DNA from 2 places in the Streptomyces sp. NPDC049577 genome. Region 1 is predicted to be linked to the other one. Evidence: riboswitches for the same ligand, from Rfam matches in the RefSeq annotation. Region 1 holds a riboswitch; the other holds the start of a gene.

Region 1 (4,406 bases):
ACGGCCAGGTCGGCGATGGTGACGTCCTCGGTCTCGCCGGAGCGGTGGGACATCATGCACTTGAAGCCGCTGCGCTGGGCGAGCTCGACGGCGTCGAGGGTCTCGGTCAGCGAGCCGATCTGGTTGACCTTGACCAGCAGGGCGTTGGCGGTGCCCTCCTCGATGCCGCGGGCGAGGCGCTCGGGGTTGGTGACGAACAGGTCGTCGCCGACGAGCTGGACCTTGTCGCCGAGCTTCTCGGTGATGGTCTTCCAGCCGGCCCAGTCGTCCTCGAACAGCGGGTCCTCGATGGAGACCAGCGGGTACGCGGCGACGAGCTCGGCGTAGTAGTCGGTCATCTCGGCCGCGGTGCGGTCCTGGCCCTCGAACTTGTAGACGCCGTCCTTGTAGAACTCGGAGGCGGCGACGTCGAGGGCGAGGGCGATGTCCTGGCCGGGGGTGTAGCCGGCCTCCTTGATGGCCTCGAGGATGAGGTCGAGGGCCTCGCGGTTGGAGCCCAGGTTCGGGGCGAAGCCGCCCTCGTCGCCCAGGCCGGTGGACAGGCCGCGGCCCTTCAGCACCTTCTTGAGGGTGTGGTAGACCTCGGTGCCCCAGCGGAGGGCCTCGGAGAAGGACTCGGCGCCGATCGGCGCGATCATGAACTCCTGGATGTCCACGTTGGAGTCGGCGTGCGAGCCGCCGTTGAGGATGTTCATCATCGGAACGGGCAGCAGGTGCGCGTTCGGGCCGCCGAGGTAGCGGAAGAGCGGCAGGTCGGACGCCTCGGAGGCGGCGTGCGCGACGGCGAGGGAGACGCCGAGGATGGCGTTGGCGCCGAGCGAGCCCTTGTTGTCGGTGGCGTCCAGGTCGAACATGGCCTGGTCGATCAGGCGCTGCTCGGTGGCGTCGTAGCCGACCAGCTCCGGGCCGATCTGCTCGATGACGGCGAGCACGGCCTTCTCGACACCCTTGCCGAGGTAGCGGTTCGGGTCGCCGTCGCGGAGCTCGATGGCCTCGAAGGCGCCGGTGGAGGCGCCGGACGGCACGGCGGCACGGCCGGTGGAGCCGTCGTCGAGGCCGACCTCGACCTCGACCGTGGGGTTGCCTCGCGAGTCGAGGATCTCGCGAGCTACGACGACGTCGATGGACGGCACGAGGGTCTCCTTCGTGTGTGTCTGAGGTTCTGCGACACGAGCCTAACGGTCCTCGGGGCTCCGCCCGTCCTGGGATCGCCTCCCGGGCGGAAAATTGGCACAAACGCCTGGATCACGGGAGCAAACACCCTCGGGAACGGCGGAGCCCCGCTCCGATGCGGCTCGGGGGGAGAGACGCATGGGAGCGGGGCGGTCCTGCACGCGGGGCCCGGGGCCCCGAGGACTCAGCGGAGGTGCAGCTGCTGGCCGGGGAAGATCAGGTCGGCGTTGGGGACGATGTCCTTGTTCCGCTCGTAGAGCTTCTGCCAGCCGCCCTCGACCTTGTTCGCGTCCGCGATCGAGGCCAGGGTGTCGCCGGACTTCACCTGGTACTCGCCGTCGCCCTTCTTGACCGGCTGCGGGGCGGGGGCGGCGTGCTTCGGCGTGTACTGCTTCGCCGGTGCCGACTCCTCCTCGTCGTCGCTGTGCTGCTTGGGCGCGGCGTGCTTCGGCGTGCTCGGGCGCTCGGCGCGGTCGGCACGGCTCTTCTGGGAGGTGACGTGGCCGGACGAGCCGCTGCCGCCGCTCGTGTCGACCTTGGCCTTCGCGCCACCGGAGGTCAGACCGCCGGCTCCGGCGCAGCCCCAGGCGCCGGGGCCCTGCATGGCGAGGAGCTTCTCCGCGACGGCGATCTGCTGGCCCTTGGTGGCCAGGTCGGCGCGCGGGGCGTACTTCTTGCCGCCGGCGGCGGCCCAGGAGGACTGCGAGAACTGCAGACCGCCGTAGTAGCCGTTGTCCGTGTTGGTGTGCCAGTTACCGGAGGACTCGCACTGGGCGACCTTCTCCCAGGTGTCCACGGAGGCGGCGTGTGCGGAGGTCGTGGCCATCAGCGGAGCCGCGACGGCGGCACCGGCGACGCCGGCGAGGGTCGCGATGCGGACGGCCTTGGACGGACGACGATGCTTGCCCTTGGACATAAGTCGGTTTCCTCACCGACGCCTACGAGGTGAGCTGTCGGGTTCGGACTGTGAGTTGCCCGGACCGGTGGCTCTCGCTCACCGGGCTTCACCCCTAGCCGTCCGCCCCTCGGCCGCAGGCCTTCCGGCCCCCGGCCGCCGGACGTTCCGGCGCCTACCTTGGTTCCCCCGCTCCTGCCAACGGCGCTTGCGCGACGACTCCCCCGGCCGCCGGCAGGATTCGGCGTGGCGGCCGTGGTGCTCGCGGTGGCGAGCGGTGACGACGTTAAACACAGGCGGCCGTCGGGTTCAAACCCCTCTTTTCAGCCACAGTTGTGGGAACAAGCCTGCGGAGACCTCCTGTTTCCGCAGGTGGGAGACGGTTCCTGACGCTTGGACGGATGCCTTCCGCGTAGCGGTCAACGAGAGCCATGTCTCATTTTCCGCTGGGAACGGACATACACCCCGAACTGTGTCGCTACTTCTTCAGTTCGAGCTTCTGGCCAGGAAGGATGAGGTCCGGATCCGATCCGACGACCTTCTGGTTGTCCTGGTACAGCTCGTGCCAGCCGCCGTCCACGGAGTGCTGCTGCGCGATGGCTGACAGGTTGTCACCCGGGCGCACGGTGTAGTCGCCCGGGCCGCTGCTCGCGCCGTCCGGGAGGGTCGTACGCGCGTCGCCCGCGCCGCGCGAGGCGTGCCCGGCGTCATCGGAACGCGGCGTGTCCGCACGGTGCTTACCGGTCCCCTCCGGCGCGGTGGGGTCGGCCGACGGAGTGCCGGAAGCCGTACCCGACGGGGTCGTGGACGGGGTGGCGGGGTCGCCCGAAGGGTCCTTGCGGTGCTTGCCCGTTCCGTCCGTCGCGGTGGATCCCGGCGTAGGCGTTCCCGGTGCGCCCGGGTCGGTCGAGGGCGAGGCGGAGCCGCTCGGCGCGGGCGTGGTGGCCGGCGCGGACGGGGTGTTCGGCGTGTTCGGCGCGGGCTTCGTCGTGTCGGAGCCGGGCATGCTGGTGCGCGATGGCGGCACGTGGTCCGGGGCGGGCGTATGCGTGGAGTCCGGCGTGTCCGGGGCGCTGCGCTCCGGCGCGGGCGCCGGGGTGTCGTCGGTTCTCCCGGGGTTCACCTCGGGCGTCGCGCTGCCCTTCGCGAGCCCCGACGACACCCCGCAGTTCGGCCAGGCGGCCGGCCCCTGGGCGTCGAGTATCCGCTCGGCGACGGCGATCTGCTCCGCCCGGCTGGCCCGGTCGGGCGTGGGGGCGTAGGCCCGGCCGCCGTTCTGCTCCCACATGTCCTGCGTCATCTGCAGACCGCCGAAGAAACCGTTGCCGGTGTCGGCGCTCCACATCCCTCCGCTCTCGCACTGGGCCACGTGGTCCCACGTGCTCGTGTCGGCGGCGCTCGCTCCGCCCGCCCCGAGCAGCGGCATGGCGATCCCGGCCCCGGTCACCCCCGCCGCGACCACGAGAGCAGGTGCTTGGCGGGGGCGGCGGTGTCGGCCATTTCCGGACAGCATGCGTTGACCTTTCGATCGGCGGCTGATTTTGACGGACGAACATAGCCACGCGCTTGCCGCGTCACAACCCGGGTGTGACCTTTCCCCCTTCGGGGCCGCACCCTGCGGAAGGCCGGTGCTCAGTCCCCCGGGGTGCCGGAATTCCCGGTAGGTGTAAACGCCACCGGAAGCGTTCGCAGGCCCCGCATGATGAGGCCGCCGCGCCAGCGCAAGTCCTCCGGTTCGGCGGCGAGTCGGAGGTCCGGCAGCCGGCGCAGGAGGGTGGCGATCGCCATCTGTCCCTCCAGCCGGGCGAGGGGCGCGCCGAGGCAGTAGTGGATGCCGTGTCCATAGCCGAGATGCTGGTTGTCGCGGCGCGCGAGGTCGAGGACGTCGGGCTCGGGGAACCGCTGCGGATCGCGGTCGGCGGCGGCCAGCACGACCAGCACGGGGTCGCCCTCGGCGATGCGCTGCCCCCCGATGACCAGGCCCTGCGTGGCGAACCGCCAGGTCGCCAGCTCCACCGGTCCGTCGTAGCGCAGCAGTTCCTCGATGCCCGTCGCGAGCAGGCTCTCGTCGCCGGCGTCGAGGGCCCGCTGGAGGCGTTCCCGCTCGCCGGGATTGCGCAGCAGAGCGTAGGTTCCGTTACCGATCAGGTTCACAGTTGTTTCAAAACCGGCGAACAACAGGATGAAGGCCATGGCCGCGGCCTCGTTCTCGGTGAGGTGTTCACCGTGGTCGCTTGCCCTGATCAGCCCGGAAATGAGGTCGTCGCCGAGATCCTCCCGCTTGCGGTGGATGAGTTCCGCGAGATAGGTCCGCATCTTCTTCACGGACCGGGCCACT
Region 2 (4,406 bases), on a different contig from region 1:
ACGCGCGCGCCTTCTTCCGCACGTACTACGCCCCGGGCAACGCCGTCCTGGCCGTGGTCGGCGACATCGACCCGGAGCAGACGCTCGCCTGGATCGAGAAGTACTTCGGCTCCATCCCCGCCCACGACGGCAAGCAGCCCCCGCGCGACGGCGCCCTGCCGGACACCATGGGCGGCGAGCTGCGCCAGGTCGTCCGCGAGGAGGTCCCCTCCCGCGCGCTGATGGCCGCCTACCGCCTGCCCCACGACGGCACCCGCGAGTCCGACGCCGCCGACCTGGCGCTGACCATCCTCGGCGGCGGCGAGTCCTCCCGTCTGCACAACCGCCTGGTGCGCCACGACCGGACCGCGGTCGCCGCCGGCTTCGGCCTGCTGCGCCTGGCCGGCGCGCCCTCCCTCGGCTGGCTGGACGTGAAGGCGTCCGGCGGCGCGGAGGTGGCGGACATCGAGGCCGCCGTGGACGAGGAGCTGGCCCGCTTCGCCCTGGAGGGCCCGACCCCGCAGGAGATGGAGCGCGCCCAGGCCCAGCTGGAGCGCGAGTGGCTGGACCGGCTCGCCACCGTCAGTGGCCGGGCCGACGAACTGTGCCGCTTCGCCGTGCTCTTCGGAGACCCGCAGCTGGCCCTCACCGCCGTCCAGCGCGTCCTGGAGGTCACCCCCGAGGAGGTGCAGGCGGTCGCCAAGGCCCGGCTGCACCCCGAGAACCGGGCCGTGCTGGTCTACGAGCCGACCGCCCCCGAGGCCCCCGAGGCCGACGGGCCGGGCACCGGCAGCGCCACCGGCGCCGACGAGAACGCACAGAACGCAACGGAAAGCGAGACGGCCCAGTGAGCGACGCCGTAGCCGCCGGCACCACCGACCCCACGGACACCGGGCTCGCCGGGCCCGGCATGGATTTCCACCCCCAGCCCAAGCCCGGCACGGCCAGCCCCTGGGCCTTCCCCGCCCCCGAGCGCGGCAAGCTGCCCAACGGTCTGACCGTGCTGCGCTGCCACCGCCCGGGCCAGCAGGTCGTCGCCGTCGAGGTCAGCCTCGCCGCCCCCCTGGAGGCCGAGCCGCAGGGCCTCGACGGTGTGGCCACGATCATGGCCCGCGCCTTCTCCGAGGGCACCGACAAGCTCAGCGCCGAGGACTTCACCGCCGAGCTCGAGCGCTGCGGCGCCACCCTCGACGCCCACGCCGACCACCCCGGCGTGCGGCTCTCCCTGGAGGTGCCCGCCTCCCGGCTGACCCGGGCGCTGGGCCTGCTCGCCGACGCCCTGCGCGCCCCCGCCTTCCCCGAGGGCGAGGTCGAACGGCTCGTCCGCAACCGCCTCGACGAGATCCCGCACGAGCTGGCCAACCCGGCCCGCCGCGCGGCCATGGCGCTCTCCGCCGAGCTCTTCCCGGCCGACTCCCGGATGTCCCGCCCCCGCCAGGGCACCCAGGAGACCGTCGAACGCATCGACGCCGCCGCCGTCCGGGCCTTCTACGAGGCGCACGTCCGCCCCGCCACCGCGACCGCGGTGGTCGTCGGCGACTTCACCGGCGTCGACCTCGACCACGCCCTGGCCGAGACCCTCGGCGCCTGGAGCGGCACCGCCGCCGAGCCCCGGCCCGTACCGCCCATCACCGCCGACGACACCGGCCGCGTCGTCATCGTCGACCGCCCCGGCGCCGTCCAGACCCAGCTGCTCCTCGGCCGCATCGGCGCCGACCGGCACGACCGCGTCTGGCCCGCCCAGGTGCTCGGCACCTACTGCCTGGGCGGCACCCTCACCTCCCGACTGGACCGCGTCCTGCGCGAGGAGAAGGGCTACACCTACGGCGTGCGGGCCTTCGGCCAGGTGCTGCGCTCCGGCCCGCCGTCCCCCGCGGGCCCGGGTGAGGGCGCCGCGATGCTGGCCATCAGCGGCTCGGTCGACACCGCCTCCACCGGCCCCGCCCTGAAGGACCTCTGGCAGGTGCTGCACACCCTCGCCGCCGAGGGCCTCACGGAGTCCGAGCGCGACGTCGCCGTGCAGAATCTCGTCGGCGTCGCCCCGCTCAAGTACGAGACGGCGGCGGCCGTCGCGGGCACGCTCGCCGACCAGGTCGAACAGCACCTCCCCGACGACTACCAGGCATGGCTGTACGAGCGGCTCGCCGAGACCGGCACGGTCGAGGCCACCGCGGCCGTCGTCAACGCCTTCCCCGCCGACCGGCTGGTCACCGTTCTCGTCGGTGACGCCGCGCAGATCGAGGAGCCCGTCAAGGCCCTCGGTATCGGCGAGGTGACGGTCATCCCCTCCTGACGGGAGCTCAGCGCCACCGTGGCGTCCGGGAGGCGTGGGGGACCAACGGGTCCCCTGCGCCTCCCTTTTGTCCGTTTGGCGGAGTGGTTGCATGTTGGCGATGTGGCGTACGTCATAAAAGCTCACTTCTGTTTGCCGTTCGAATCTGACGACCATTAGCGTCAGGGCGGCAGTCCGTCAGACAGGAGCCGCAACCGCGGCCCCGGGCAGCCATCGCCGAGTCCCCGTACGGTGCGAGCCGGAGGGGAGCCGGGGAACCACACGTTTCCCTGGGGTGAATCGGGCCCCTCCCCGGAGGGGGCCGTAGGAGACCTTCCTGCTCCGAACCCGTCAGCTAACCCGGTAGGCGAGAAGGAAGGAAAGGAACAGCCGTAGACATGGCGTTCACGCGTCCCACCGGGAAGCACCGTCGTCCGAGCCGTACCGCGCGCACCAGCGCCAACATCGCGGGTATAGCCACCCTCACCGCCGGTGGCGTCGTGGCCGGCTTCGCCGCCCCCGCGCTCGCGGCCAGCGACGACCCGCACCGCACCGAGGACACCGGTCTCACCCAGGCCGTCGTGATGAGCGATGTCGTGGCCGGCAACGTCGACGCCCAGGCGGAGACCCAGCGCAGCGCCGCCGACGAGGCGGACGCCCGGATGCAGGCCGAGGCCACCGCGAAGAAGAAGGCCGCCGAGGCCAAGCAGCGCGCCGACGAGGCCGCCCGCAAGGCCGAGGCCGAGCGCGCCGCCAAGGAGCGCGCCGCCCGTGACGCCGAGCGCAAGCGCCTCAACACCTTCGTGATGCCGATCGACGGCTCCTACGTCTCGACCGCCTACAAGGCGTCCAGCGGCCTGTGGTCCTCCGGCAGTCACACCGGCGTGGACTTCCACGCCGAGTCCGGCACCACGGTGCACGCGGTCGGCGCCGGCACCATCGTCGAGGCCGGCTGGGGCGGCGCCTACGGCAACAACGTCGTCATCCAGATGGCCGACGGCACCTACACCCAGTACGGCCACCTCTCCTCCATCGACGTCTCCGTCGGCGAGCACGTCACCGCCGGCCAGCAGATCGGCCTCTCCGGCGCCACCGGCAACGTCACCGGCCCGCACCTGCACTTCGAGGCCCGCACGGCGCCGACCTACGGCTCCGACATCGACCCGGTCAGCTACCTGCGCGCACACGGCGTCAGCCTCTGACCCACGCCCCAGGGATTCCCGCAAGGCCCCGGCCACCGGCCGGGGCCTTCGCATTTCCCTGAGCGCCCGGCTGGCCAAAAACAGGCAGGAAATCACCGGTGCCATCGGAAACCGGACGCGATTGCCATAGAGTTCGGCGCACGGGCGCCGAAGTGAGTGACGGCGTGAGCGCCGGAGCTGAAGGGGTGGAAGCGGTGGAAACCGTGGAAACGAAGTCCGACGGCCGCCGCATTTCCACGCACGCCGTCTGCACGGCCATCCGCGACGACATCGTCTCCGGGGTGTTCCCGCCCGGCGCCCGGCTCATCGAGGAACTCCTCGCCCGCCGCTACGGCGTCTCCCGCGTACCCGTCCGGGAGGCCCTGCGCACCCTCGCCTCCGAGGGCTTCGTCGTCACCCGCCGGCACGCCGGCGCCTGCGTCGCCGAGCCCACCGAGCAGGAGGCGGCCGACCTACTGGACGTGCGCGCCCTGCTGGAGCCGCTGGGCGCCGCGCGCGCCGCGCAGCGGCGCACCGAGGCGCATCTGAAGGTCCTGCGCGGACTGGTGCGGCTCGGGCAGGACCGGGCGCGCGGCGGCCGTACGGGCGAGCTGCGCCCCCTGGGCGACTGGTTCGACGAGACCCTCGCGCAGGCCTCCGGCAGCCCCAGCCTCGCCGCGCTCCTCACCCAGCTCCGCCGCAAGATCACCTGGGTGTACGGGGGCGAGCAGTCGGCGCGGCCGGTGGCGGACTGGGAGGCCTGCGGCGCCCTCGTGGACGCGGTCGCCCGGCGCGACGCGGAGCGCGCCCGGTTTCTCGCCGCCGCCCGCGCCCACCGGTCGCCCGGTGAATTCCGGCTCCGGCGACCGGAACCGCCCGCGCGCGGGAGCGGGCCGAAACGTTCTGTAAACACGGCGAGCGCACCCTCTTAACAAGGGCGCGCTATGAATTGGGGAAAGGAGCGGCCGGGAATT

What was found. A riboswitch is a leader RNA that binds a small molecule or an ion and turns the genes downstream of it on or off. The one in region 1 is predicted to bind cyclic di-AMP.
Positions count from the first base shown of each region.
Region 2: another riboswitch for cyclic di-AMP. It lies ahead of AB0K09_RS04055 (M23 family metallopeptidase); the one in region 1 lies ahead of AB0K09_RS02750 (transglycosylase family protein).

Region 1 is NZ_JBFAPH010000010.1:26,305-30,710, forward strand. Features, by position in the region: gene eno (phosphopyruvate hydratase) at 1-1,133, opposite strand, end outside; gene AB0K09_RS02750 (transglycosylase family protein) at 1,358-2,089, opposite strand; cyclic di-AMP (ydaO/yuaA leader) riboswitch at 2,094-2,285, opposite strand; gene AB0K09_RS02755 (transglycosylase family protein) at 2,547-3,581, opposite strand; gene AB0K09_RS02760 (cytochrome P450) at 3,701-4,406, opposite strand, start outside.
Region 2 is NZ_JBFAPH010000017.1:4,845-9,250, reverse strand. Features, by position in the region: gene AB0K09_RS04065 (pitrilysin family protein) at 1-830, shown strand, start outside; gene AB0K09_RS04060 (pitrilysin family protein) at 890-2,272, shown strand; cyclic di-AMP (ydaO/yuaA leader) riboswitch at 2,477-2,635, shown strand; gene AB0K09_RS04055 (M23 family metallopeptidase) at 2,650-3,453, shown strand; gene AB0K09_RS04050 (GntR family transcriptional regulator) at 3,657-4,364, shown strand.